DNA from 4 places in the Nocardia sp. NPDC058519 genome. Region 1 is predicted to be linked to each of the others. Evidence: riboswitches for the same ligand, from Rfam matches in the RefSeq annotation. Region 1 holds a riboswitch; each other region holds the start of a gene.
What was found. A riboswitch is a leader RNA that binds a small molecule or an ion and turns the genes downstream of it on or off. The one in region 1 is predicted to bind S-adenosylmethionine.

Region 2: linked by a shared signal. The riboswitch ahead of ACFWPK_RS31540 (bifunctional o-acetylhomoserine/o-acetylserine sulfhydrylase) and the one ahead of ACFWPK_RS33275 (amino acid ABC transporter permease) in region 1 are both predicted to bind S-adenosylmethionine.
Region 3: linked by a shared signal. The riboswitch ahead of ACFWPK_RS32535 (rhodanese-like domain-containing protein) and the one ahead of ACFWPK_RS33275 (amino acid ABC transporter permease) in region 1 are both predicted to bind S-adenosylmethionine.
Region 4: linked by a shared signal. The riboswitch ahead of ACFWPK_RS21905 (aminotransferase class V-fold PLP-dependent enzyme) and the one ahead of ACFWPK_RS33275 (amino acid ABC transporter permease) in region 1 are both predicted to bind S-adenosylmethionine.

The regions. Positions count from the first base shown of each region.
Region 1 is NZ_JBHXNK010000050.1:5,952-13,513, reverse strand. It holds gene ACFWPK_RS33295 (ABC transporter substrate-binding protein) at 1-1,444, opposite strand, end outside; gene ACFWPK_RS33290 (LLM class flavin-dependent oxidoreductase) at 1,441-2,511, opposite strand; gene ACFWPK_RS33285 (ABC transporter substrate-binding protein) at 2,540-3,502, opposite strand; gene ACFWPK_RS33280 (amino acid ABC transporter ATP-binding protein) at 3,535-4,296, opposite strand; gene ACFWPK_RS33275 (amino acid ABC transporter permease) at 4,293-5,288, opposite strand; SAM riboswitch class I at 5,316-5,410, opposite strand; gene ACFWPK_RS33270 (hypothetical protein) at 5,694-6,407, shown strand; gene ACFWPK_RS33265 (Uma2 family endonuclease) at 6,438-7,076, shown strand; gene ACFWPK_RS33260 (glycosyltransferase) at 7,155-7,562, opposite strand, start outside.
Region 2 is NZ_JBHXNK010000042.1:53,544-59,725, forward strand. It holds gene ACFWPK_RS31525 (oxygenase MpaB family protein) at 1-632, opposite strand, end outside; gene ACFWPK_RS31530 (TetR/AcrR family transcriptional regulator) at 771-1,448, shown strand; gene ACFWPK_RS31535 (homoserine O-acetyltransferase) at 1,411-2,556, opposite strand; gene ACFWPK_RS31540 (bifunctional o-acetylhomoserine/o-acetylserine sulfhydrylase) at 2,553-3,869, opposite strand; SAM riboswitch class IV at 3,953-4,063, opposite strand; gene ACFWPK_RS31545 (TetR family transcriptional regulator) at 4,128-4,850, opposite strand; gene ACFWPK_RS31550 (MFS transporter) at 4,985-6,182, shown strand, end outside.
Region 3 is NZ_JBHXNK010000046.1:32,082-39,643, forward strand. It holds gene ACFWPK_RS32505 (FMN reductase) at 1-230, opposite strand, end outside; gene ACFWPK_RS32510 (LLM class flavin-dependent oxidoreductase) at 227-1,315, opposite strand; gene ACFWPK_RS32515 (HAD-IIA family hydrolase) at 1,393-2,151, opposite strand; gene fgd (glucose-6-phosphate dehydrogenase (coenzyme-F420)) at 2,310-3,320, shown strand; gene ACFWPK_RS32525 (hypothetical protein) at 3,420-3,764, shown strand; gene ACFWPK_RS32530 (O-succinylhomoserine sulfhydrylase) at 3,945-5,153, opposite strand; gene ACFWPK_RS32535 (rhodanese-like domain-containing protein) at 5,164-5,580, opposite strand; SAM riboswitch class IV at 5,598-5,717, opposite strand; gene ACFWPK_RS32540 (hypothetical protein) at 5,763-6,221, opposite strand; gene ACFWPK_RS32545 (FAD-dependent oxidoreductase) at 6,411-7,562, shown strand, end outside.
Region 4 is NZ_JBHXNK010000020.1:66,488-74,049, forward strand. It holds gene ACFWPK_RS21890 (flavin reductase family protein) at 124-591, shown strand; gene ACFWPK_RS21895 (Uma2 family endonuclease) at 645-1,280, shown strand; gene ACFWPK_RS21900 (hypothetical protein) at 1,379-1,615, opposite strand; gene ACFWPK_RS21905 (aminotransferase class V-fold PLP-dependent enzyme) at 1,632-2,948, opposite strand; SAM riboswitch class IV at 2,991-3,105, opposite strand; gene ACFWPK_RS21910 (AAA family ATPase) at 3,376-4,506, shown strand; gene ACFWPK_RS21915 (S8 family peptidase) at 4,530-6,725, shown strand; gene ACFWPK_RS21920 (hypothetical protein) at 6,718-7,562, shown strand, end outside.

The sequences.
Region 1 (7,562 bases):
CGGCCGGATCGTTGGTGGCGAGCTGACTGTCGAGGGTCTGATCGAGCTCGGGAATCGGGCCACGTGCGTTGATGTTGCGACCGGCGAGGCCGAAGGAAGTGCGCAGGATATCGCCGTCGGCGCGGGTGGAATTGCCGTAACCGGCGTCGATGTCCTTCGCGTTCTGCCGGGCGATGGCCTCCGGGGTGGACACGAGATCGAGTTTCAGCTCCACACCGACCTGGCGCAGTTGCTGCTGCGCCAGTTCCAGAATCGCCTGATTGCCCGCGAACACCTGGCTGAACGTCACCGCGAAGCTCAGTCGCTCACCGCCTTTGGCCCGGATACCGTCCTGGCCTGGCAGCCAACCCGCCTGCTCGAGAATCGACTTCGCCTTGGCCGGGTCGTAGGCGAGCCTGGCCGACTGATCCAGATATGCCGGGGTCGCCGACGCCAGGCTCGAGGTCGCCGGCTTGAACTGGGGACCGAGCACGGTCTCGACGAGCTGCTTGCGATCGATCGCGGGCAACAGTGCCTGCCGGACCGCGGGATCACGCAGGGGGCCGCGAGTCACGTTGAGGGTCAAGCCGAACGGGGTGCCGGGATTCGATGTCGACAGGATCCGCCCGCCGACGGCCTCGATCTGTGGAGCGTCCTGGGGCAGCGCGTCGCTGACCGCGTCCAGCTGACCGGAGGCCAGGCTGCCGGTGCGCACACCCGATTCGGGGACGACGGTGAACTCGATCCGATCCAGATACGCCTCGCCCTGATGGCCGAAAACGGCCGAGCCCCAGTTGTATCCGGCGCGCTTGGCCAGCGTCACCGAGGTGTCCTGCTTGTAGGAGGCGTAGGTGAACGGCCCGCTGCCGATGTTGTCACCCGCGCATCTGGCCTCGGCCGGTTTGGCATTGGTGGACTGCGCCAGGATGCCGAGCTGCGCGGTCGAGGACGCTTGCAGGAACTGGGCGTTCGGCGCACTGAATTCGACACGGGCGGTGAGCTTGTCGACCGCGGTCGTTCCGACGTAGCCGGTCAGGTAGCTGGCTCCCAGCTGCGCCTTGGCGGCACCGAGCTTGACGACCGCGTCGAAGGTATCGCGCACCGAGTCGGCGGTGAGCGCGGTGCCGTCGCTGAAGGTGACGCCATCGGCCAGCTCGAAGGTGAACACCTTGGCGTCGGGACTGACCTCCCAGCTCTTGGCCAGCCACGGGGTGATCGCACCGGTCTTCGGGTCCTGATCGGTCAGCGAGTCGACGATCTGGCGGGCCACATAGATGGTCTGGTTGGTGCCCGACTGCGCCGGATCCGAGCAGGTCGGCGCCCCGGAGAGCCCGTAGCGCAACGTGCCGCCGGGCTGCGGCGGACCGGTCTGAGCACCGGAGCCCCCGGTGCCACCGCCGCACGCGACAACTGTGGTGGCGGCGGCGAGTACACCCGCGAGAGCAGCAAGACGATGTCGGATCACGAGGTAACTCCAGAGAATTGACGGCCGGCGGCCAGGGGACGACTCGGAATGCGGCGGCGCAGCTCGGGCGCCACCTCGGCCTGGAACAGCTCGAGGCTGCCCAGGTAGTCGGATTCGGTGCGGCCGTCACGTTCGGCGGACAGGTGGATGACCTCGTGCCCGAACTGCTCGTGATAGCGGCCGACCTTGTCGATCACCTGCTCCGGGCTGCCGACCAGCGCCGACGAGCGGGCGATGAAGTCTTCGACGGTCTCGAACACGACCGGATTGCCGACCTTGCGCTGCAATGAGGTGCGCGCCTCGTAGAGCGGGCGAAACACCTCGACGGCCTCTTGCGAGGTCCGCGCGACGTGGAAGCCCGCGGTCCCCGCGCCGACCAGCGCATCGGCCGGGTCGTGACCGTAGTGCGCCCACCGCTCGCGGTAGTGCCGGATCAGCTCGGCGTACGGCTCGATCGGGTTGGTGACATTCGCCGAGAACACCGGATCACCGTGGCGCGCGGCCAGTTCCACCGACTCCTTGCTCGTCGCGCTGCCATGCCAGATCCGCAACCGGGGCTGAAGCGGTCGGGGCAATGCCTTGGCCGCGGTGAGCGAGGGGCGGAACTGCCCCGACCACGTCACTTCCTCGCTGTCCCACAGCGCCCGGAACAGTTCGTACCCTTCACGATTGCGCTCCCACTGGTCATCGGTGGTGACGTGATAGAGCTGCGCCTGGGCCGCGCCGTTGCCCTTGCCGATGATCAGTTCGAGCCTGCCCTCGGACAGGTTGTCCAGGGTGGAATAGTCCTCGAACGCGCGCACCGGATCGAGCAGGCTCAAGGTGGTGACCGCGGTGAACAGGCTGATCCGCGAGGTGAGGGCCGCGATATGGCTCAGCACCACCGGGGGAGCGGCCGAGAGGAACGGATCCTCGTGTCGCTCACCGACAGCGAACCCGTCATAGCCGAATTCCTCGGCGCGCCTTGCCTGTTCGATCACCTCGTGCAGGCGATCGCGGGTCGTGGGAACCACGCCGGTGACCGGATCGGGTACCCGGGTGATCAGCGTCATCAGCAGGAACTTCATGCGCGGACTCCTAGCTTCTCGAATGACCTCATGCGGCAGGCTTCTTCGGCAGACCGGGTGGGTTGATCCGCGACTCGGTGACCTTCTCCGAATCCAGGCCCCAGCGATCGAGGACCTTCTGGTAGCTGCCGTCCGCGATGGCATCGACCAGCGCCTTGTGCACGGCGGCATTGAGGCCGCTGTTCTTCTTGGTGAGCACCGCGATCTCGCCCTGCAGTGCCTCACCGGCGCCGGAGAAGGTGGCGATGAGCTTGGTCTCGCCGGTCGTCGTCGAGTGGTAGACGCCGGTGGGGTTCGGGCCGATGTAGCCGTCGAGACGTTTCGAGGCGAGCGCGAGGTAGTAGTCGGTGACCTGCTGGTAGTAGGCGATGTCGATCGGCGCCAGCCCTTCGGCGACGTTCTGTTCGTTCCACTTCACCAGCAGCTGTTCCTGGTTGGTGCCCGCTCCCACGCCGATTCGCTTGCCCACCAGGCTCTTTCGGTCGTTGAAGACGAGCGGGCTGTCCTCGGGCACCTCGAGCGCGACATTGTCCTTGCGGTAGGTCGCGAAGTCGTACTTCTCCTTGCGCTCCTCGGTGACGGTGACATTGGAGATGAACGCGTCCACCTCGCCGGAATCGACGCGCACGAAGTTCTGCGACCAATCCGCCACCTGTGCGACCAGCTTCAGGCCGAGTTTGTCGGCCACCAGACTGGCGAAGTCGATTTCGGATCCGACGACGGTCTTGTCGTCGGTGGCATAGAACCGCAGCGGGGGCGCGGAACTGCCCGATCCGGTCACCAGGAGGGTGCCGCGATCGCGAATCGCCTGCGGCACTTCGGCGGCGATCGCGTCGACCTTCGCCACCCGCACCCTTCCCTCCTGGGTGGGCGAGAGGTCGAAGGTGACCGAACCCGCCTGGACGGTCTCGGCGGATTCCGGATCGGCGGTGCAGCCGGTGGTCAGCAGCGTGGCCGCCGAGATGATGCCGATCAGCGTGGAAAGCTTCATCAGTGTCGAAACCTGTTCGTGGGAAGGGATACTCAGCGCACGCGCGACAGGAATGCCTGCGTGCGTGGATGTTCGGGGTGATCGAGGACAGTGGCTGCGTCGCCCTGCTCGACGATCTGTCCTTCGTCGAGGAACACCACCGTGTCGGCGACCTCACGGGCGAACCCGATCTCGTGGGTGACGATCACCAGGGCGGTGCCGCCGTGCGCGAGATCGCGGATCACCGCGAGCACCTCGCCGACCAGTTCCGGGTCGAGCGCGGAGGTGGGTTCGTCGAACAGGATCAGGCGCGGCTTCAAGGCCAGCGCCCGTGCGATGGCGACGCGCTGCTGCTGGCCGCCGGAGAGCCGGCGCGGGTAGGCGTCGGCGAAATCGGCCATCCCGACCCGGTCCAGGAGCTGTTTCGCCTCGGCGATCACCTCGGCGCGCGGGCGGCGCTGGGACGAAACCGGGGCGAGCACGATGTTGTCGAGCACCGTGAGATGCGGGAACAGGTTGAACTGCTGGAACACGAAACCGATATGGCTGCGCTGGGCGCGCACCGCGTGGTCGGGCAGCGGGCGCAGGGTGTTTCCGCGCTGCCGGTAGCCGATCAGCTCACCGCCGATGTGCACCGTGCCCGCGTCCTGTGCCTCGAGATGGTTGAGCACCCGAAGCAGCGTCGACTTACCCGACCCGGATGGGCCGACCAGCGCGACCACTTCGCCCGTGCGCACCGCCAGGTCGACGCCACGCAGCACCTCGGTACCGCTGTAGGACTTGCGAATTCCTCGTGCCTGCACCGCTGCGGTCATCGGGTGGCTCCTCGGGGTGCGGCGGCGATCTCGGTGACCTTGGCGCGGACCCGCTGCCACGGTGTCGGCGGCAGCTCATGCTGGGCGCCCTTGGCGTAGTGCCGTTCGATGTAGAACTGGACGATCGACAGCGCGGTGGTGAGCACGATGTACCAGGCCGTGGCCACCATGAGCAGCGGCACCACCCGGCCGTTGCGGCCGAAGATCACCTGCACCTGGTAGAACAGCTCGGCGATCGCCATCACCGACACGATCGAGGTGCCCTTGAACAGGCTGATCACCTCGTTGGCCGCGTTCGGCAGGATCGAGCGCATGGCCTGCGGCAACACGATGGTGCGGAACTGCCGCCAGCGCGGAATGCCCAGCGCGGCAGCCGCTTCCAGCTGGCCGCCGTCGACGGCGAGCAGGCCCGCCCGGATGAGCTCGGCCGAGTACGCCGCCTGATGCAGGGCCAGGCCGATCACCGCCGCGGTGAAACCACTGATGACACCGTTGACTTCGAAATCGAAGAACGCTGGTCCGAACGGAATACCGACGGAAAGGCGGGGATACAGGTAGGCGATGTTGAACCAGAACAGCAGCTGCACGATCAGCGGGATCGAACGGAACGCCCAGACGTAGGTCCAGGCGATCACGCGCAGCACGGGATTGTTCGACACCCGCCCGATCGCCAGCAGGGTGCCGATCGCGAAACCGAGGACGGTGCCCCACAGGGTCAGCTCGATGGTCACCCGGAGCGCGGCCAGTACCGACTTCGCGGTGAAGTACTGGGCGAAAGTGCCCCAGTCCCAGCCCGGATTGGTGATCAGACCGTGTGCGAACTGGGCCACCACCACCAGCGCGACCGCCGCGACGACCCACCGCCACGGGTGCCACGATCCGGTGATCCGGGGAAGGTCGGTCGCTTCGTCGGCGGATGCCGACTCAGCGGGGGGAGCGTCGCCGGGCGGTGCGGGCGCGGTCTCGGCGCCGGATACGGCGGACGCGGTCATGGGAGTCCTTCGGAAAACACAAAATCTCCTCCATCGAACCCGGCAGAAGCACCCACACCCCGAAAGCGGGCGGGTTGCTGCGACGTCATCGAGCCAGGTCTCTCGGTCGCTCTGGATGGTTGCGCCCCGGCGCTGCGGCCTGAGCTGAATCAGCATGTGGCACATGCACGAGTGCGCGCAACGATAGAAATCAACGTGAGCGCAGAGGTTGGAACCGGCTTCGGGCGCAGTCATAATTGCCCCGGTTCGGCGTGGTCGGTCGACTGTGGGGGACACCGACCCTCGGCGGGGGTTCGCTGCGAGATTGCGACGCGCCGAACGCCCGGTTACTTCACCTGTCCGGATTCACCCACCGCACGCGGTAGCGTCGGCCTTCTCTGCGTCGATGAGGAGTACGTCGTGATCATGCCGCGTCGTTCCACCGCACTGACCTCGCTGACGGCCTGCGCCGCCGCGCTACTGCTGGCCGTGCCACCGGCTGCCGCCGAACCGGCCGAGCCGGTGACGCCCGCCGTCACCCGGGACGCACCGAACGTCACGCCTGCCGCGGGCCCGGGCGATCTCCTCGGCGCCTACCGAACCGTCGTCGAGACGCTGAAGGCCATGGGTATCCAGCCCTTCCTCTACCCCACGGTCGCCGCGAACTGCACCGGTGACGGCACGGGCCTTGTTCCCGCCGTCGCGGGCGCGGTACCGGGCCCGTGGCCGGCGAACACCCTCCCGATCCCCGGCGTCGACCTCGCGGCCGTGAAATCGGGCCAGACCCTGTTCACCTTCCTGCCCTACGGCCTCGCCCCCGACACCGCCGCCACGAAGACCTCCGGCATGCAGGTGGCCTGGCTCAATGTCAGCACCGGCCGCGGCGGCATGGCCTCGATGGGCCCGATCGCCGACATCGTGCGCGCCATGGTCCCGCCCGAGGTCCCCGCCGAACTGCGCCCCCTCGCCGAAACCGCCATCCGCGACTTCCTCTTCGCCGCCATCCCCGTCGGCGGCGTCCGCGCCGTCCCCGTCGACACCGGCCGAGGCACCGTCCTGGCCGCCGTCTTCGGCACCACCGACAACGCAGGCCGCTCCTGCTTCTTCTTCCCGACCATCGGCATCACCGAGGTCGCCTGAAGCTCGCCGGTCAGCGTTAGGCTCAGCGGTATGAGCGGAGCCTACGACTGGTCGTGGCTGCGGAACGACATGCCCGTCATCGACCTGGACATCTACCTCGAGATGCCGACGGAACTCGCTCGAACGATCGAGGTCAAAGACGGCATGCTCGTGCACTGCGAGTCACCGTCACCCAACCACATCTCCGTCGCACGCGTAATCGAAGCCGCGCTGCGGGACGCCGCGCGTGACCGTCCTTCTGACGCTCCGTGCCCGCGCGCCAGCGGTGACCTCGACATGCTCGTGTCCGAAGTTCCGTTCGGATTCCGCCGCCCCGACGCGATCCTCTACCGCTGCGTGGAAGCCGACCGCGGCCGATGGCGCCGCAAGCCGACCGCCGCCGACGCCCTGCTCGTGGTCGAGATCGTCTCACCCGGTACGGTCACCGCCGATTGCGTCGACAAGCGAGCCGAGTACGCGAAGCTCGGCATCGCGCAGTACTGGATCGTCCGGATGGTCAACGACGACGGACTGGTCTCCTCCATCGAACAACTGCGTCTCACCTCTGACGGCAGATACGTCACCGAGCGAATCGGCCTACGCGGCCAGGACCCGGTCATCGCAGTCACCGCAATCGACCCGGTCAAGGTCGAAATCCCCTGGGCAGAACTGGATCTGGACATCGAATAGGCGTCATCCGCCGCGCCTGACGTACCCCCCGTATCGGGGTATCCGCGGCCTGGACGGGCCGATTCGGTTATTGACCGGTCAGGCGTGGCGGGCGATGGGGTCGTCGGGGGTGACCAGGGGGCGCTGTTTCCAGCGGAGGCGGCCGGTGCGGTGGCGGTGGTGGGAGCGGGTCCACAGGATGAGGTAGTTGGCCACTGAGAGTGGGTGGGCCAGGGCCGAGGTGAGGTCGGTACCTGTTGGTGCCCGGCGGGTTTCGATGGTGCGGGCGGTGAGTCTGCTCGTGACGGCGGCCAGGTAGCCGAGCAGGCCTGCTCTGCGGGTTCGGTCGCGGCCGAAGATCGCTGCCAGTGGGGGAATCCAAAAGGCAAGGGCGGCAAGGATGCCGATGGCGGCGCCGGTGTCGAGACGGCCGCCGTAGGCCGACCACAGCCAACGCGTGTAGCCGTCGGTGAGTTCGGCTGTGCCGGTATACATTCGGGTTCTCGC
Region 2 (6,182 bases), on a different contig from region 1:
CCGGCCGCGAACGTCATGCCTTTGCTCACCGACGGCCACAGCAGGAAATGCATGGCTTCCACGGCCCGCTCGCTGACGCACAACTGCGGCCGAACGCGCTCGAAGTACGCGCGCACCTCGGCACGATTGCGCGGCACATCCGAGGGCTTGCAGGTCTGTAGTTCGGCGGCGATCACGCACTCGGCCCAGTACCGGTCTTCTTCGGCCGGACTCAGCGGCCCCGGCCCGAACATCTCGTAGGCCTTGAGCACAGAATGCCACCCGGTGACGTGGATCCACAGCTGGGAGTCGGGGTTGTTGGCGCTGTAGCGCTTGCCGCTGATCGGTTCGATGCCCGTCATCGGCGCGTGCACCTTCATCAGGTGTTCGGCGGCCTGGATGGCGGTGCGGCCGTCGCCGAGCGCGACCAGCAGGAAGTAGGACAGCGTGTGGTCGAGACGGGTGGCGGGATTGTCGTAGATCCCGTGCGAATCGGCGACCGCTGCGGTCAGGAACGGATCGAAGTGCTCGAGGGTGACCGCGCGCTGGAATCCGATCAGCGCGGTCGGCGCCGCCCACACCTTCCAGGTGGGGGAATCCGGCCCGAAGAAGCCGTAGTCGTCGCGACGCAGAGTCGACGCATCGAAAGCCATTGCACATGCCCCTTTGCAGTGCGAGGAATATTGAATACAACACCACCGTAGCAATTACTCGACGTGAATACAACGGTTGCGTAGGATTCGTGACGAAGGATGGCGGGTATCGTCGGCGAGCGAAAGGCAGGTGGGCGGGTGACCTCGACGCAGGAGCAACGACCTCGACGCCGCTATGCACCGCGCCTGCCGCCGGACCAGCGCCGCGCGCAACTTCTCGACGCCGCGTTCACCGTCCTGGGCCGGATGGAACTGCACGAGCTGAGCATGGAGGCCGTCGCGCAGGAGGCGGGCGTCGGAAAACCCGTGCTGTACACGGTGTTCAAGACCCGCGCCGAACTCGTCGAAGCGCTGCTGGAACGCGAACGTGAACGCGGACTGGATCAGATCGCCGACACGCTGCCCGAAGACCTGCTCGGCGCCGACCCATTGGCGGCTGCCTCGGCGACTGTCGAAGCGTTCGTCGGTGTGGCACTGGCGAATCCGACTCGCTGGCGGCTGATCCTCGCCACCCCGGCGAGCGCGCCCGACGAATATCGTGCGGCTCTTCGTGCTTCGCGTGCCGAAATCTTGGAGCGCGCGGAATCGCTTGTCCGCATGGGTATCTCAGTGCTGCCGAAGTGGTCGGGCATGGATGCCGGGCTGCTCGCGAGCTCGACCCTCACCATCGCCGAAATGCTCGGTCGGCTCGGGGTCAGCGAGCCGGAAGAGTATCCGCGCGAACGACTTCAGGCCTATGTCCGGTCGATCGTCACCCTGCTGACCGGGGGAGTGAACGTCAGCGGTTCTCCCGCGCGAGGCGCATCGTCTCGGTGAGCAACTTCGACACCGCGGCCGCCTCGGTGAGGAACCCGTCGTGCCCGTCGCGTGAATGCACGATCTCGAGACCCGCGCAGCCCGGCAGCCCTTCGGCCAGCTCGGCCTGGGTGTGCAAGGGGTACAGGCGGTCCGAGTCGACCCCGCCCACCACGCACGGCACCGACGTCGAAGCCAGCGCGGCAGCGACACCGCCGCGCCCGCGACCCACATCGTGGCGGTTCATGGCCTCGCTGAGCAGCACATAGGTGGCCGGATCGAAGCGTTGACACAGCTTGTCGGCCTGGTGTTCGAGGTAGCTCTGCACCGCGTACCGTCCACCGGTCCACGGGTCTTCGTCGCCCTGGGCCTTGTTGGTGAAGCGGTGGTCGAGTTCGCCTTCGGTGCGGTAGGTCAGGTGCGCGATGCGCCGGGCCAGCCCCATGCCGGTCATCGGCGCGCGGCCGGTGCCGTGATAGTCGCCGCCCTGCCAGTCGGGATCGGCGGTGATGACGGCCATCTGGGTGGTCTGGGTGCCGATCTGATCGGCGGTGGCGCGAGCGCCGACGGCCAGCACGAGCGCGGCACTGACCCGCTCGGGCAGGCCGATGATCCACTCGAGCACCCGCATGCCGCCCATCGAGCCGCCGACGACCGCGCCGAGCCGCTCGATCCCGAGCACCTCGAACAACCGCGCTTCGGCGTTCACCTGATCGCGGATGGTCAGCTCGGGAAACCGTGCGCCCCATGGCTTTCCGTCGGCCGCCAGTGCGGACGGGCCGGTGCTGCCCTTGCAGCCGCCGAGCACGTTGGTCGCGATCACACACCACTCGTCGGTGTCGATCGGCGCGCCGGGCCCGACCATGCCTTCCCACCAGCCGGGCGCCCCGTCGGGCCCACCGACGACATGAGAGTCGCCGGTGAGCGCGTGTTCGACGAGCACCACATTGTCCAGGGTGGGCGAGAGCTCGCCCCAGCGTTGCACCGCCAGCCGCACATCGGGGATAACGGCGCCGTTCTCCAGCGCCACGTCCCCGATGGCGACCACGCCGACACGCCCGTCCTGGGGTGGCAGCAGGGCCACCCCGGTTTCGGGTCGGGCGATCGGCGATTCGGTGCTCACAGTCACGTCGTCGCCGCCGCGAACCCGGCCCGCAGATCGGCCAGAATGTCTTCGATGCCCTCGATGCCCACCGCGAGCCGGACCAGGCCGGGAGTGACGCCGGCCGCCAGCTGCTCTTCGGGCGTCAACTGCGAGTGCGTGGTCGACGCCGGGTGAATCACGAGTGAACGCACATCACCGATGTTAGCTACATGGCTGTGGAGGCTGAGCGCGTCCACGAACTTCTTGCCCGCATCGACACCGCCCGCCAGCTCGAACGCCACGATCGCGCCCGCACCCTTGGGCGCCAGCTCCTCGGCCCGCGCGTGCCAGGGCGAGGACTCGAGGCCCGCGTAGAACACCGCGTCGACGCCCGGCTGCTCGGCGACGAACTTCGCGACCGTCTCGGCATTGCTGACGTGCCGCTCGACGCGCAAGCTCAGCGTCTCGATGCCCTGCGCGATGAGGAACGCGTTGAATGGCGAGACCGCAGCACCCAGATCGCGCAGCAACTGCACGCGCGCCTTGAGCGCGAACGCGGGCGCGCCCAGATCGGCGAACACCGCACCGTGGTAGCTGGGGTCGGGCTCGGTGAAACCGGGGAAGCGCGCGTTGCCGTCGGCGTCGCGCACGGTCCAATCGAACGTGCCGCCGTCGACGATCACGCCAGCCACGGCCGCACCGTGCCCACCCAGGTACTTCGTCGCCGAATGCACGACGATGTCGGCGCCGTGGGCCAGCGGCTGGATCAGGTACGGGGTGGCGACGGTGTTGTCGACGATCAGCGGAATGCCGTTCGCGTGCGCGACACCGGCGATGCCGGGGATGTCGAACACCGCACTGCTCGGGTTGGCGATGGTCTCGCCGTAGAACGCCTTGGTGTTGGGCTGGATCGCCGCTTCCCACTGCGCGAGGTCATCGGGATCCTCGACGAACGAGACCGTGATCCCCAGCTTGGGCAGCGAGTAGTGGAAGAGGTTGTAGGTGCCGCCGTAGAGGTGCGGGCTGGACACGATGTGGTCGCCCGCGCTGGCCAGGTTCAGGATCGCGTAGGTCTCCGCGGCCTGGCCGGAGGCCAGCAGCAACGCCGCGACGCCACCTTCGAGCGCGGCAACCCGCTGCTCCACCGCGTCCTGGGTGGGGTTCATGATCCGGGTGTAGATGTTGCCCGGCTCGGCGAGGCCGAACAGCGCGGCGGCGTGATCGGTGTCGCGGAAGGTGTAGGAGGTGGTCTGGTAGATCGGCAGTGCCCGCGCGTTGGTGCTCGCGTCGGGGGCCTGGCCCGCGTGGACCTGCTTGGTCTCGAAGGACCAGTTCTCGGGCAGGGAAGAGTCGGTCATGTCGTGCTCCAGTGGGGTGTGCGCCGGGGGGATCTCGTCAACTGGGTCGGATCGACGGGCAACAACACATGGGGGCCTCCTGCAATGCGCGCTTGCTCTCGACTTTCGAGAGCCCGGTCATCACCCGGAGCACCCCACCGCAGCTGGAGGGTTGCCGACCAGCGAGCCGGGGCTTGGCGCTGGTACTCATGACCTTGCCGTCATGTTAACCGGACACCTCCCGCGCGCGGAAACTTCCCCCGCATTTCACGCTGAAGATCACTCGTCGGCCGGTGTGCCGAAGCCGGGCGTGTCGTCGACCGGTGCGCCACAGACCTGCCGCAAGCCGTGGTAGGCGCGCAGCACGGCGTCGCGAGTGACCCGAACAGCTACCGTCGGTGACCCGCTCAGCAGTGCTTGTTCGGTATCGGCGACCGAGATGTGGCACAGCATCTGCCAGATCCCGGCCACCAGCTTCACCTTGAAGTCGTCCGGTGACGTGCCCATCCGCTGCGCGAGCTCGGTGCACACCGCGACGTTCTTCTTCTCCGCGTATTCCAGCGCCCGCGCGTTAACCGACTGGCTGGTGCGCATGATCCGCTGCATCTGCAGGAACTGGCGGATGAACCGGATACCGTCCGCGTCTGCCTCCGCCTGGACCACCGCCAGGTAGGCGCCGCACAGTGCCTGGAGTTCGTTGCCGGTGTTCGGTTGGGAGCGCAGCGCGACGGCGACGGAGACCCCGAAGTCGTCGATCGGGGCCAGCACGATGTCTTCCTTGAGCGCGAAGTACCGGTTGACAGTGCGCGGTGACACATCGGCACCCGCGGCGATCTGCTCGACCGTCGTCGCGTCGAAACCCTGGCTATCGCACAGTTCGAGGCCGATCGCGACGATCGCGGCCTTGGTCTGGATCTTCTTGCGTTCACGCAGGCCCAGCGGCGCGTCGGCAGCCGGTTCGGTCGTCCGGTCGGCGCTGATCGGAGTAGTCGAGTCCAGCATCACACCAGCCTACCGTGTCGGTCGCTTTATCTGTCTAGGAAAGCCAATTGGCGCGTTCAGACATTTTTCTCTTGACGCCAATTGTCGTGTAGTGCCAGGATTGGTCGACGCCAATCTAGTAACGAGGAGTTCTGGTGACCGGCACCGAGCTAGAGACGAAACATGTTGATTCTCAACAGAATTCGATGCGGTGGTGGGCGCTGGTCGTGCTCTCCGCCGCCCAGTTGATGGTGGTGCTCGACGCCACCGTGATCACGATCGCCCTGCCGTATGCCCAGCGGGACCTCGGGATCAGCGACGGCGACAAACAGTGGGCGCTCACCGCGTACACGCTCATCTTCGGCGGGCTACTGCTGCTCGGCGGACGGATGGCCGACTACCTGGGCCGACGCCGGATCTTCCTGGTCGGCCTGGTCGGCTTCGCCGCCGCGTCGGCGCTGGCCGGCCTCGCGCAGACCGGCGCGCAGTTGTTCATCGGCCGCGGTCTGCAGGGCGCGTTCGCCGCACTGCTCGCCCCCGCGGCCCTGTCGCTGCTGTCGGTGATCTTCACCGATGTGCAGGAGCGGGCCCGCGCGTTCGCGGTGTTCGCCGGTATCACCGCGGGTGGCATCGCGTTCGGGCTCATCGTGGGCGGCGCGCTCACCGAGTTCGCGTCATGGCGGTGGACGCTGCTGATGAACACCCCGATCGCGCTCATCGCGGTGGCCGGTGCGGTCGCGGTGATCGCGCGTGATATCCCGGTGCCCCGAACCGGCGGCTACGACCTGCCCGGCGCCGTCACCGTGACATTCGGCTTGGTCTCCATCGTCTACGGGTTCAGTCGCGCCGCTGAACACGGCTGGCTGGCGGGCAGCACCCTCGGCCTGCTCGGCGCGGGCTCCGCCTTGCTCGTCGCGTTCGTCCTCATCGAGGCACGCTCGGCGAATCCGCTACTACCACTGCGAATTCCGGGTGAGATCAATCGCGGCGGCGCATTGCTGGCCGCGCTGCTGATCCCGATCGCGATGTTCGCCATGTTCTTGTTCCTCAGCTTCTACTATCAGAACACCCTCGGCTATTCGCCGCTGAAGGCGGGCATCGCGTTCCTGCCGTTCCCGGTGGGCATCGGGATCGCGGCGGGCATCACCAGTTCGTTGATGCCCAAGTTCGGGCCGCGTCCGCTGATGGTGGTCGGCGCGCTGCTCGGCGTCGTCGGACTGCTGTGGCTGGCGCAACTGAGCTACGGCGACGGGTACGCGCTGAGCGTGCTGCCCGCGCAGCTGCTGATGGCGCTCGGGATGGGCCCGCTGTTCGTCGGCATGCAGGCCGTCGCCCTGCATCAGGTCGACGCCG
Region 3 (7,562 bases), on a different contig from region 1:
AGACCGTCGGCGGTGACGACCTTGTCGATCGCCGCCCGCAACGACGGCGCCGGGAACCCGGTGAGCAGGTTGTCGGCGAGATCGCGGGCGTGATCGCGCAGGTCGATGAAGTCCTGCTCGACCTCACCGCCCAGTTCCCGTGCCGTCGCGGCGGCCAGCCGGTCGGCCAGCAAGCGCGTGGACGAGGGCTGCGACAGCCCGGCCGACACCACGGCGATGCGGGTTGTCATGCGGTCAGCTCCTTCGTTCGCGCGGCCAGCAGCGACGCATGCGTTGGCGCGTCCGGCACATGAGCGGGGCGTCGGGCCGCGAATTCCTTGCGCAGCACCGGAATTACTTCCTCACCGAGCAGGTCGAGCTGTTCGAGCACCGTCTTCAACGGCAACCCGGCGTGGTCGACCAGGAACAGCTGGCGCTGGTAGTCGCCGAAGTGCTCGCGGAAGGTGAGCGTCTTCTCGATGACCTGTTCCGGGCTGCCCACGGTGAGCGGGGTCTGTTCGGTGAAGTCCTCCAGCGACGGGCCGTGCCCGTAGACGGGCGCGTTGTCGAAGTAGGGGCGGAATTCGCGGACCGCGTCCTGGGAGTTCTTGCGCAAGAACACTTGTCCGCCGAGTCCGACGATGGCCTCGTCGGCACTGCCGTGCCCGTAGTGCTCGTAGCGACGGCGGTACAGCTCGATCAGCCGCTTGAAATGGTCGGTGGGCCAGAAGATGTGGTTGGCGAAGAAGCCGTCACCGTAGTACGCGGCCTGCTCGGCGATCTCAGGGCTGCGGATCGAGCCGTGCCAGACGAACGGCGGCACATCGTCGAGTGGACGCGGTGTGGAGGTGAACGACTGCAGGGGCGTGCGGAACTTGCCTTCCCAGTTCACGACGTCTTCGCGCCACAGCCGGTGCAGCAGAGCGTAGTTCTCGATGGCCAGGGGGATGCCGTCGCGGATGTCCTTGCCGAACCACGGATAGACCGGGCCGGTGTTGCCGCGGCCGAGCATCAGGTCGACCCGGCCGTCGGCCAGGTGCTGCAGCATCGCGAAGTCCTCGGCGATCTTGACCGGGTCGTTCGTGGTGATCAGCGTGGTCGAGGTGGACAGCATGATGTTGTCGGTGCGGCCCGCGATATAGCCGAGCATCGTGGTGGGCGAGGACGGCACGAAGGGCCGATTGTGGTGCTCGCCCATCGCGAACACATCGAGACCCACCTCCTCGGCCTTCTGCGCGATCGCGACCATCGCCTTGATCCGCTCGGCCTCGGTGGGGGTGCGGCCGGTGGTGGGATCGGTGGTCACATCGCCGACGCTGAAGATTCCGAACTGCACGGGCCCTCCTTTGGTTGCCATGGCAACTATAACCAGGGCGGGGGGCAACCTATTCCGGTGAGATGCGGATCACATGGCTACTCGGCGAACGGGCGGCGCGTCCGGCCGATCAAGTCGGCGATCGAGTCCACCACCATGGTCGGACGGAACGGATAGGCCTCCACCGAGGACTTCGTCGAGATGCCCGAGGTCACCAGCACCGTGCGCAGGCCCGCCTCGAGGCCCGCGATCACGTCGGTGTCCATCCGGTCGCCGATCATCACCGTCGACTGGGAATGCGCGCCGATCCGGCGCAGCGCCGAGCGCATCATCAGCGGATTCGGCTTGCCGACGTAGTACGGCTCCTTACCGGTGGCCCTGGTGATGAGGGCCGCGACCGAACCCGTGGCGGGCAGGACACCGTCGCGCGAGGGGCCGGTGGCGTCGGGGTTGGTGGCGATGAACTTCGCGCCGCGATCGACCAGGCGGATCGCGGTGGTGATGGCCTCGAAGGAGTAGGTGCGGGTCTCGCCCAGCACCACGTAGTCGGGATCGCTATCGGTGAGCACGTAGCCGATCTCGTGCAGCGCGGTGGTGAGGCCGGATTCGCCGACCACATACGCGGTGCCGTTGGGGCGCTGGTCGTCGAGGAAGGTAGCCGTGGCCAGCGCCGAGGTCCAGATCGACTCCTCCGGGATGTCGAGGCCGGTGTGGCGCAGGCGGGCCTGCAGGTCGCGCGGGGTGCGGATCGAGTTATTGGTGAGCACCAGGAACGGGATCTCGTTGGCGCGCAGTTCGGCGAGGAACTCGTCGGCGCCGGGGATCAGCTGATCCTCGTGCACCAGCACGCCGTCCATGTCGGTCAGGTACGACAAGATCTGCTCATCCTTGGTGGTCACCAGTTAATTGTCCGCTATAACCCGGCGTGGCGGGAGACGAAACGGCACGGGCGCGGACGCCGGACCGCGCGCTAGTGTCGTGTGGCAGGGGTCAACTGACGACAGGAGTGGCTGGAATGGTCGATCTCAAGCTCGGGTACAAGGCATCGGCAGAGCAGTTCGGGCCACGAGAGCTGGTCGAACTCGGCGTCGCCGCCGAACAGCACGGACTCGACAGCGCGACCGTGAGCGACCACTTTCAGCCGTGGCGCCACGACGGCGGCCACGCACCGTTCTCACTGGCCTGGCTGGCCGCCGTCGGCGAGCGCACCGACCGCATCCAGCTCGGCACCTCCGTACTCACCCCCACCTTCCGCTACAACCCCGCCGTGATCGCGCAGTCCTTCGCCACACTGGGCTGCCTGTACCCGAACCGCGTCATGCTCGGCGTCGGCACCGGCGAAGCCCTCAACGAGATCGCCACCGGCTACAAGGGCGAATGGCCCGACTTCAAAGAACGTTTCGCCCGCCTGCGTGAAGCGGTGAACCTGATGCGCGAACTGTGGACCGGCGAGCGCACCGATTTCAACGGCGAGTACTACCACACGGTCGGCGCCTCGATCTACGACGTTCCCAAGGGCGGAATCCCCGTCTACATCGCTGCCGGCGGTCCGGTGGTGGCCAGGTACGCCGGCCGCGCTGGCGACGGCTTCATCTGCACCTCGGGCAAGGGCATGGACCTCTACACCGAGAAACTGCTGCCCGCCGTCACCGAAGGCGCCGCGAAGGTCGACCGCAACGTCGCCGACATCGACAAGATGATCGAGATCAAGATCTCCTACGACACCGATCCCGAACTGGCACTACAGAACACCCGCTTCTGGGCCCCCCTGTCGCTGACCCCCGAACAGAAGCACGACATCACCGACCCCATCGAAATGGAGAAGGCCGCCGACGCCCTCCCGATCGAACAGGTCGCCAAGCGCTGGATCGTCGCCAGCGACCCCGACGAAGCCGTCGCCCAGATCAAGCCCTACCTCGACGCAGGCCTCAACCACCTGGTCTTCCACGCCCCCGGCCAAGACCAACTCCGCTTCCTCGACCTCTTCAAGCGAGACCTGGCCCCCCGCCTGCGCGCCCTGGGCTGAGACCGGTCGGCTCAGATCCCTGGCCGGGCGCCATTAACGGCGCCCGGCCAGATATCGATCCATGGTCACGAACACCGGAACGACACAAGGAAATGAACCATGGGATTGTGGATCGGTAGCCCCGCGCTGAACACCACCGAGAACGTCGTCTGGCAGAAACTCGCCAATCGAACACAAGGCAGCAGGGCCGTCGGCGGACGCCTCCACCTGACCGAAACCCGACTGCTCTTCGTGCCCAATCACCTCGACGCGATCACCGGCGGCAAGCGCTGGGAAGCGCCCCTGACCCAACTGCGCGCCGTCGGGCAGCAAAGCCCGGATGGCGGCCTGTTCAGCGGCGGCCTCCGCACTCGTCTGCGCATCGACACCGACGCCGGAACCGAACTTTTCGTCATCGCTCCGATCGACGAGGCGATCGCGATTCTGGACGCCGCAAGGCAGTGAATCCGTGCGCAGCGGCTTGGACGATCTCACGGTGGTGACCCACGACAAGAACATGGCTGCCGTCGCGGGGCACCTGGGGTTCGCGGTCTACGACCCGGTCCGGTAGGCGATCCACGAGTCCGACGTCGACCTGCCGAGCGGGGATCGTTGCGACAGGTCGACTCGGGACATTCGGACGAACTAGCTCAGGGCGTGGTCGAGGTCGCCGAGGAGATCTTCGAGGTCTTCCAGGCCGACCGAGATGCGAACTACCCCGTCGGACAAGCCGATTGACGCGCGTCCCTCCGGGCCCATGGCTCGGTGGGTGGTGGTGGCGGGGTGGGTGATCATGGTCTTGGCGTCGCCGAGGTTGTTGGAGATGTCGATGATGCGGAGGCGGTTGAGGACCTCGAAGGCTTGTTTCTTGCCGTCTTCGCCGTTGAGGGCGAAGGTGACGACAGTGCCGCCGCCGGACATCTGGTCCTTGGCCAGTGCGTGTTGTGGATGTGATTCCAGGAAGGGGTATTTCACCCAGTCGACCGAGTTCTTGGTCTCCAGGAATTCGGCCACTCGCAGGGCCGACTCGGTGGCGTGACGGACGCGCAACGGCATAGTTTCCAGGCCCTTGAGCAAGGTCCACGCGTTGAAGGGGCTCAGTGCGGGGCCGGTGTGGCGCATCAGGGTTTTGACGGGGCCGTCGATGTAGTCCTTGGCGCCGAGGATGGCGCCGCCGAGGACGCGGCCCTGACCGTCGATGTGTTTGGTGCCGGAGTAGACCACCACGTCGGCGCCGAGTTCGAAGCCGCGCTGGAGCAGGGGGGTGGCGAAGACGTTGTCCAGCACCACCTTCGCGCCCGCGGCGTGGGCGAGCTCGGTGACCTTGCGGACATCGACGAGGGTCTGCATCGGGTTGGCGGGGGTCTCGAAGAAGACGGCCTGGGTGGGCACGGAGAGTGCCTGCTCCCACTGGTCGAGGTCGTCACCGTCGACGAAGACGGTTTCGATGCCCCAGCGCGGGAGGATCTCGTTGCAGACCACGAAACAGGAACCGAACAGACTGCGGGCGGCGACGAGTCGATCGCCCGCCTTCAGCAGCGCACCGAGCGCGGTGAACACCGCCGACATGCCGGACGCGGTCGCGAAGGCCGCCTCGGCGCCGTCGAGCAGGCGGATGCGCTCCTCGAACATCGCCACGGTCGGATTGCCGAAGCGGGAGTAGACGAAGTGCTCGACGTCGCCGGTGAACGCGGCCTCGGCGGCTTCGGCACTCTCGTAGACGAAACCCGAGGTCAGGTACAGCGCCTCGGAGGTCTCGTCGAAGCCGGAACGGCGCAGGCCACCACGCACGCCGAGCGTGGCGGGACCGACGCCTTCGGGCAGTGGCTTGTCGAACGAACCACCGGTGATCATGCTTTTCTCCTTATGCCTGACGCCACGGCAGGCCGACCGCGCGCCAACCGGTGCTGCCGCGCTGACCGAACGCGTCGGGTCCACCTTCGAAGCCGTCGAGCACGTTGTAGGACGGTGCCACGCCCGCCGCCGTCGCCAGGTTCGCCGCGTGCGCGGAACGCTGACCCGAGCGACACAGGAACACCACCGGTGCGTCGTCGGGTCGACCGGCCAGTGCCTGCTCGAGCTGCACGCCGAACTCCGGGTTGCGTGTGCCGGTGCCGTCGACCCATTCGATGAAGTGGGCCGGGCGTTCGATGGAACTGGTATCGGGAATGCCGATGTGTGCCCACTCGCCCTCGGTGCGCACGTCGACCAGCACGGCGCCGGGATGCTCGGTGAGCAGCTCCCACGCCTTCTCAGGGGTGATGTCGCCGGCGTAAGTCATGTCGATCCTCCTGCGTGAATCCGCTCTTGCCGTGCCGGAAATCCCCGAACACACGGCCAGGTCGTCACCCGGAGCACCCCACCGCGGAGGAGGGTTGCCGACCAGCGAGCCGGGGCTTGACGCTGGCACTCATGACCTTGCGATCTGAGATTGCCTCGGCACCGGTCATCGTGTCAAACGATTCAGAAGGTGCACACCAGCCACGCGCTGTCGACGCGGGTCAGTTTCCAGGTGTTGGTCGACGGATTGCCGTTCACCACGAGGGTGGCGTCGATTTTGGCGCGGTCGCCGTTGACGGTCGCGTTCTCGAAGCCCCTACCGTCGATCGTGACAGTGGATTTCGGGCCACCGAGCTGTTCGCCGAGGCCGGATTTCTCCTCGTCGAACCCGGGGCAGGCCACACCGGTCGGCGGACGGAGGTCGCTGCGCGAGCGTGCGTCGATATAGTTGGTGACGGCGGCCGCGAGACGGTCGGCCTCTGTGACATTTTTCTCAGCGGGTGAGAGCAGTCCGCCCGCCACGATGCCGATGAGCACGATGATCGCGATCACCGCGGCCGCGACGAACGGGACGATGGAACGCTTGTCGGTCTGATCCACCACTACGGGCTGGTCATCCGAGCCTGTTTGCTCCTCGTTCATGCTGTAATCCTGACAGACCCGTGCGGGCAGCTACACCGCGCGCCGGGTGACCGCAATGCCGCAGCTAGAATCGCCATGACTGCGGGCTGATGCCAACTCGATGACAGCTGCCAGCAAGCGGGATTGCCGACTTAGCCTAAGCTAAGTTGACGCCGTCAAACAGTTCTCGACCAAAGGGTGCGCGTAGAAATGACCGAACAGAGTGCAGCGACTCGCCCACTTCGCATTGCGATCGTGGGTGCGGGACCGGCCGGTATCTACGCCGCCGACGCCTTGATGAAGTCCGATGCCGACGTGAGCATCGACCTCTACGAGCGCATGCCCGCGCCCTTCGGCCTGATCCGCTACGGCGTCGCCCCCGACCACCCCCGCATCAAGGGCATCATCACCGCCCTGCACAAGGTCCTCGACAAAGACCAGGTCCGCCTGCTCGGCAACATCGACTACGGCACCGACATCACCCTCGACGACCTGCGCCAGTTCTACGACGCGGTCATCTTCTCCACCGGCGCCAACGCCGACCGCGCCCTCGCCATCCCCGGCATCGACCTCGACGGCTCCTACGGTGCCGCCGACTTCGTGTCCTGGTACGACGGCCACCCCGACGTCCCCCGCGCCTGGCCCCTCGAGGCAGAGAAGGTCGCCGTCCTCGGCGTCGGCAACGTCGCCCTCGACGTCGCCCGCGTGCTGGCCAAGACCGGTGACGAACTCCTCCCGACCGAGATCCCCCCGAACGTCTACGAAGGACTCAAGGCCAACAAAGCCCTCGAGGTCCACGTCTTCGGTCGCCGCGGCCCCGCCCAGGCCAAGTTCACCCCCCTCGAGCTGCGCGAACTCGATCACTCGCCGACCATCGAGGTCATCGTCAACCCCGAAGACATCGACTACGACGAAGGCTCCGAAGCCGCCCGCCGTAACTCCAAGCAGGTCGACATGGTCGCCAACACCCTGGAGCAGTGGGCCATCCGCGACCACGGCGACCGCCCGCACAAGCTGTTCCTGCACTTCTTCGAGTCGCCCTCGGAGGTGCTCGGCGAAGACGGCAAGGTCACCGGTCTGCGCACCGAGCGCACCCAGCTCGACGGCACCGGCAACGTCAAGGGCACCGGCAACTACACCGACTGGGACATTCAGGCCGTCTACCGCGCCGTCGGCTACCTGTCGCAGAACGTCACCCAGCTGCCGTTCGACGATCAGGCAGGCACCGTGCCCAACGAGGCCGGTCGCGTGATCTCGGACGACACCGCCGAAGGCGACGCCCGGTTCATGCCCGCCACCTACGTGACCGGCTGGATCAAGCGCGGCCCGGTCGGCCTGATCGGCCACACCAAGGGCGACGCC
Region 4 (7,562 bases), on a different contig from region 1:
GGCGTGAGAACACACGCCGGGCGGGCGTAAGTTGGGGCGGTGGGCGATGTGCAACCTTCTGAGACCGGACTGGTGATTCCCGATGATCTGAGCGGGATCACGGCTGAGCAGTATCGGGCTTCGATGCGCCACTATCCGGCGGGCGTCACAGTGGTGACGCTCGGGGCGGAGAGCGGGCCGGTGGGGTTCACCGCCACGTCGTTCGCCTCGCTGTCATTGGAACCACCGCTGGTGTCGTTCAACATCGCGCACACGTCGTCGAGCATCTACGCCCTGCGCGCCGCGGACTCGGTGGTGATCCATTTCCTGGGCGAACACCAGCAACACCTGGCCCACCGCTTCTCCCGCACCGCCGCCGACCGCTTCACCGACCGCTCCCTCTGGACCACCCTCGACACCGGCGAACCGGTCCTGCACGGCACCCCCATCTGGCTCCGAACCACCCTCCACAAACTCATCGACCTGGGCGACCACACCCTCGCGGTAGGCCTGGTAACCCGAGTCCACGACCAAACCGAAGAATCCCCCTCAGCAGCCCCATTGCTGTACTACAACGGCAAATACCACCGCCCCACCCCACTCGACACCTGATCCGATCGTCTACGTCAGCCGATGGATGGCCTGCTACAGCTAGTGTTGGTCCGGTGAGCGAGGCATACGACTGGTCGTGGTTGCGCGCCGGTGTCCCGGGCATCGACCTGGACACATACTTGGCGATGCCGGAAGACCTCTCTCGGGTGATCGAGGTCAAAGACGGCCTACTGGTGCACTGCGACTCACCCTCGCCGAATCACATCGCCATAGCCGACGTGATCAAACAGTCCTTGCGGGAAGCGATCCGGAAACGCGGCACTGGGCAACCTTGTCTGAAGGCCGGCGGCGAACTGGACATGCTGGTCTCCGAGGTTCCGTTCAACTTCCGGCGCCCCGACGCCATCGTGTATCGCTGCGTCGAAGACCCCCGCGACAAGTGGAAAACCAAACCGACAGCAGGCGACACGCTTCTGGTCGTCGAAGTGGTATCACCGGCGACGGTTACCGCCGATTGTGTGGATAAACGAGCGGAATACGCACGCCTTGGTATCGAGCAGTACTGGATCGTCCGGATGGAGAACAACGACGGCCGCGTGAAGTCCATCGAGATCCTCCGCCTCAATACCGCAGGCGCCTACATCTCCACCGAAACCCGTTTCCGCTCCCACAACCCCACCGCGATCGCGATCACCGATCCGCTCGATGTCACCATCACCTGGGACGCCCTCGACGCTGACCTCGACTGAGACCTGACGTCCCTCGCGCCTGATCGGAAGCCCTTCTCCATAAGCGAGTTTCGTGTGACCGGCATCTTTTCGAGCCGGGAGCGATAGCCGGGATCGCCTCAGCTCGCGCCGGATTCGATTCGGTACTGCTCCACCACGTCCTCGTATGCTTCCCGAGCTTCCGCGGCCAAGTCCTCCCCCGCCGCGATGCTGACGCTCCACGGGATCGGACAGGGAGGAGTGTGGTCCGGGTCGGGGCACAGCAGTCGCTCGATCTGATCGATGACGGCACGTGCCTCGGACTCGGAAGCGATTACGCCTAGGCGAATCTCCCACAGCTGTTTCTCAACCGACATCGTTCAAAGCTACTGTTCAGCCGATCAGGCAGGGGGCCGCGCCTTCGGGGGAAGAGGCGGTGAGGGGGCGGGTTTCGGGGGTGGGGTTCCAGTGGCCGTCGGTGGCGGCGTAGGTCCAGGTGGGGCCGGTGGTGACCAAGGTGGAGACCGCTTCGATCAGGCGGTCTACGTCGGCGGCGGTGGTGCCGAGGCCGATGCTGGCTCGGAGGGCGGCGTCGAGGCCGAGGCTGGTGAGCAGCGGGTGGGCGCAGAAGCGGCCGTCGCGGACGCCGATGGCGTGTTCGGCGGAGAGGTAGGCGGCGACCTTGCCGGGGGCGTAGTCGGCGACGGTGAAGGCGACGATGCCGACACAGTCGGGGCTGTCGGACCAGATGCTGACCAGGTCGACGCCGGGAATCGCGGACAAACCGTCGCGGAGACGGTCGGCCAGAAAGCGTTCGTGGGCAACGAGTTCGGTGGGGTCGATCGCGGCGAGCGCGTCGCAGGCAGCGGCGATAGCAGCCGCGCCGAGCACATTCGGTGAACCTGCCTCGTGCCGCTGCGGCGCGCAAGCCCATTCGACCTCCGACACACCGACATTGCGCACCGCACCGCCGCCTGCCAGGTACGGCTCACCCTGGTCGAGCCAGTCCCGCCGACCGACGAGCACGCCCGAACCGAACGGCGCGTACAGCTTGTGCCCGGAGAACGCGAGGTAGTCGATCCCGCTCTCGCGCAGGGAGATCCGCCGGTGCGGCGCCAGCTGTGCGGCATCGACGAGGATGCGCGCACCACACAGGTGGGCGATGGTCGCGAGGCGTTCCAGCGGCAGCACCTCACCGGTGACATTGGATGCCCCGGTCACCGCGAGCAGCGCGGCGGGCTTGCTGCACAGCTCGGCGACGACCCGCTGAATCGTCTCCTCGACGGTGTCGGCGGCCCGCACGACCCGGCGACCGTGCTCGGTCCACGGCAGGAAGTTGGCGTGGTGCTCGATATCGAGGACCACCGTCTCCCCCGGCACGCACCCGGCCAGCAGGTTCAGCGAATCGGTGGTGTTGCGGGTGAATACGACGACCTGGTCGTCGTCGGCGTCGAGGAACCGGGCGACCGCGCCACGGGAGGCCTCGTAGCACTCGGTCGAGATCCGCGAGGCGTAGCCCGCACCCCGATGCACGCTGGCGTAGAACGGCAGCAACTGCGAAATCCGGTCGGTGACCTGCTTCAACGCCGGCGCACTGGCCGCGTAGTCGAAGTTGGCGTAGGAGCTGGTGCCGCCTTGAACGAGCGGAACCTGCAGGTCGGCACCGGAAACGGCGGCGATGGCACAGGTGGGGTCGATTACAGCAGTCATGACGAAATCCCGTCGGCTCAGGGACCCGCTCCAGAAGAGGTGAGTCCGCGCTTGCCGCGCCCAATTCGGACGTCGGCCTGGTCGTCACCCGGAGCACCCCACCGCGGAGGAGGGTTGCCGACCAGCAAGCCGGGGCTGAACGCTGGTACTCGTGACCTGCAACGAGAGTGACAGACGACCGCGGGAGCTGTCAACCACCCCACGCCGGGAAGGCACGCCCGAAGCGAAGGGAATCGCCGAAGAGGGGGCATCGCGGAACTAGCATCCGACGAAGGGAATTGCTGCGCTGAGGGCTCGGCAGATCAATGTGGCGCTGCGGGTGGGGTCCGATGTCAAACCGGTACACAAGGGGTGAACTTTGCCCGTGATGGACGCCGTACGATCGAGTGAAGCGAAAATAGTCCACGCATATGATCGGAAGAAGACCATGTCACACGCCTTGAGCTCCACTTCGGCGGACGTGAGCGCCGATCTACCCGACGAATTCGTCCACCTGGCCAGGTTGGCGCTCGCCGGGCGTGAACAGGATGTCGCGATGTTCGTGCGCCGCGCCGCGCGGCGACACCGGCATGCGAGTCCCGAGCTGGCCGACGCGCTGATCTCACTGCTGCGGCAGAACCCGACGCGCGCCAATCCCCTACGCGCGGAGGTGGATACGCCGATTCCGGTCGACGGCGACAGCCGACTGCCCCTGGTGCGCGTGATCCCGCCCGGTTCCACCGCCGAAGTGCCGATCCTGGCCGCAGAAACCTACGCCGTGCTCACCCAGATCGTCGACGAGCGCAAGCAGGCCGACCGGCTGGCCGCCGCCGATCTCACCCCGGCCCGCAGCTTGCTGTTCGTGGGTCCGCCCGGTGTCGGCAAGACCATGGCCGCGGCGTGGCTGGCACATCAGCTGTCGCTGCCGCTGGTGGTCCTGGACTTGGCGACCATCATGAGCAGCCTGCTCGGCAAGACCGGCACCAACCTGCGCCACGCCATCGACTACGCCAAACAGCGCCCGTGCGTCCTGTTGCTCGACGAGCTCGACGCCATCGCCAAACGTCGCGACGACGACCGCGACGTGGGCGAGCTGAAGCGACTGGTCACCGTGCTGCTCCAGCAGATCGACGACTGGCCGACCGGCGGGGGCCTGGTCATCGGCGCGACCAACCATGCCGACCTGCTGGATCCGGCCGTGTGGCGGCGCTTCGATGTGAGCGTGGAATTCGCGCTGCCCGAGGCCGAGCAACGCTGCGAGGCGATTCGCCGGTTCGCCGGGCAACCCCTGCCCGACGGCGCGGTGGACGCGGTCGCGCTCGCGTCGAAGGGCTTGTCGTTCAACGACATCGAGCGCACGATGCTGCGATTGCGCAGGCGTTGCGTGCTCGAGGACCAGCTACTGCCCGGCCTGATGGCCGAGCACTCCGCACGACTAGTAGCTGAACTTCCCAAAACGGATCGGTTACGGCTGGCACAGACGCTGACGGGCGTGTCAGGCTTGTCTCAGCGCCAGATCAGCGCGCTCACGGGGGTGTCGCGCGACACCATCCGTGGCTTCACGCATCGACGGGAATAACGTGGCAGCTGGGGGGATTTCGGGTGGCCGGACCGCGATTTCTGATCGGCTTCGGTGAGCGGCTGACCGCGCCCATCTCTCCCAGCAGATCCGGCGGCGCGCCGCAGCCGCCGTACACGGTGGCGCAGGCGCGGGCCCGACTCGCGCCGATGCTGAGCGCGGCCACCTCGAGTGCCGACGCATTGCCCAAGACGGCCTGCCCGGAGGACGAGACGGTCACCGCGGTCACCCTGCATCCGCAGTATCTGTCCAAAAGCGGTTATCCCACAAGGCTTCTCACGTCGATGCAGCTCGATCCGCTCGGCAGCAGGCCGGTGGCGATCGCACCGGAGCACGGTAAGCCACGGGCGAGCACCCTGCTGTTCCTGGCTACGACCCGCGTCAACCTACAGCTGCTCACCGCGCGGATCAGCGCCGACGCACCGCTGGGCGGCGCCGAGAACGGCATCGTCAGCCTGGCGGAGTTCCGCCTCAACAACCCCCATGACCGGCTGAGACTCGCCGCGGCCCCGGACAATTCGGAGACGGTCGCCGAATTGGTCCTGCACTCCGATCGCGACATCGCCCTGCAGGGTCTGCTCGACTTCTCCCGCGACCTCGATCTCGACGTGGCGATCGACCGCAGGCTCGACAACGGCGGCCTCGCCTTCGTCCCCGTCACCGGAACCCACGCCGCCATCGCCGCGCTCGCCGACTACTCGTTCACCAGGGTGATCCGCCGCATGCCGCGCATGCGCACCCAGCTCGGCCGCGACACCGCCACCAGAACAAGGACTTCCACCTTCCGCCCGATCCTGCCCACAGCCGAACCCACCGACCGGGAACTCACCATCGCGGTGTTCGACGGCGGCATCCCCGCCGAAACCCCACTGACCCGCTGGGTCGACGCCCACACCTTCGCCGACAGCGCCGCACCCCACCGCAACTACCTCGACCACGGCCACCGGGTCACCTCCGCCCTGCTGTTCGGCAGCGTCGACCCGGTCCAGCCGGTCCCGGTCCCCTACGGCTACATCGACCACTACCAGGTCCTCGACGAGGACACCGACGACGACCAGTGCGAGCTGTACTCGGCCATCGAGCGCATCGATACCGTGCTGCGCCAGCGCAAGTACGAGTTCGTCAATGTCAGCATCGGCCCCGAACTCCCCATCGAGGACGACGAAGTGCACGCCTGGACCGCGTTCTGGGACGACTACCTCAGCGACGGCACCACGCTGGCCACCATCGCCGTCGGCAACAACGGCGAAGCCGACAAGCCCAGTGGCAATGCGCGCGTGCAGGTTCCGGCCGACAGCGTCAACGCGCTCGCGATCGGTTCTTCGGATCGGGTCGGCGCCCTTTGGAACCGCGCGCCGTACTCCGCGATCGGCCCCGGCCGCTCCCCCGGCACGGTGAAACCCGATCTACTCGCCTTCGGCGGCAGCGATCACGAGCCGTTCCACGTGGTCGGCCCCGACGGCACCGCCGTTCCCGACTCCGGCACGAGCTTCGCCGCACCGATGGCTTTGCGCGCCGCACTGGGCGCTCGCACCCTGTTCGGCCCGAAGCTCGGTGCGCTCGATCTGAAAGCCCTGCTCGTCCACACCGCCGAAAGGCGCACCAGCTCACCGGATTCCGATTCCGGACACGGTCGCATCGCCGCTACCCTGGCCGACATGGTCCTCTGCGGCGACGGCGAAGCGCGGGTCCTCTACCAGGGCGAACTCACCCCGGCGAAGTATCTGCGCGCCCAGATCCCGCTGCCCGCGGCACTACCCGCCGGCATGGTCAGAATTCGCGCCACCCTCGTCTATGCCACCCAGGTCGACCCCGCCGACCCCGGCAGCTACACCCGCAGCGGACTCGACGTCACCTTCCGCCCGCACGACGAGAAATTCGCCGAACCGACCAGAATCCACCCCGATTCGGCCCCGTTCTTCCGCGCGACCGAGCTCGACCCCGAGGCCGTGCTGCGCCGCGACTCCCGCAAATGGGACACCGTCCTGCATGCCGAGCGCAGCAAGCGCGTCAACAGCCTGCGCAACCCCGTCTTCGACATCCACCACAACGCGAGGGAATCGGGCCACCCCACCGCGACCGCGCAGCCGATCCGCTACTCGATGGTGATCACCGTGCGCCACGCCAAGGTCGACGACCTGTACGAGCGGGTGCTCAGCGCGTATGTCACGCAGCTGGAGGCATTGCGCCCGACGATCGAGATCCCGCTCGATGTCTGAGTTCCCGGCCGAGATCTTCGTCGACCCGATCGCGGCGCGGCGGCTGAGCTGTCAGAGCGTGTACCGGCTGCAACATCTGGGCGCGCGGCTGTTTCCGTGGCAGGAGGAGACGTTCACCGAGATCCTGCTCGGCCACCTCACCGGCGTCGACTACCGCATCGACGCGCCGTGCCCCGATTGCGCGCCGCCGCGGCGGTGCACGTCGTGGGGCTCGGCGACGCAGGTGAGCGGCGCGGGCGGGCTGCGGCTGCTGACCAGGCCGGAGGAAGGTGGCAACCGGGCTCGCGGCAGGCGCGGGGTCGGCGCGGATTTCATCTACAGCGTGCAGGAACCGTCCGGTGCCGGTGAGGTGCGGTTGCTCATCCAGGCCAAGCGAGCCAGGCGCGGCGAGCCGATCAAAGCGGCGGCCCTACCCGCCGCGCAACGGTCCGATCTCCGTGACGCCGCAACACATTTCGGCGCGACCGCGTACTACCTGTTCTATGCCGAGTCCGAGTCGGCTCACGTCGGCCACCTCACCCGCTGCGCCGAGCACACCAGCCCCTCGGATACCTCGATCGTGGTGGTTCCCGCGCAGGTACTCACGCGCGCGTTCGACGAGGAGAAACTGGGTTCGATCACGGCGGACCGCGTTTTCGCGCTGGGCCGCACCCTGCTGTGCCTGGACGGCTGCGCCCCCGCGCCCGGCCTGTCTGCCTTCGACCGCGCACTCGGCTTCGTCCGCGAGGACAACCCCGACTACCTGCCGGTCGACCCCGCCACGAGACTGCCCGGTACGCCCGCCGTCACCGTCATCGGCACACGCGCCAAACCATCGCGCCGACCGCCGTCGCGCCG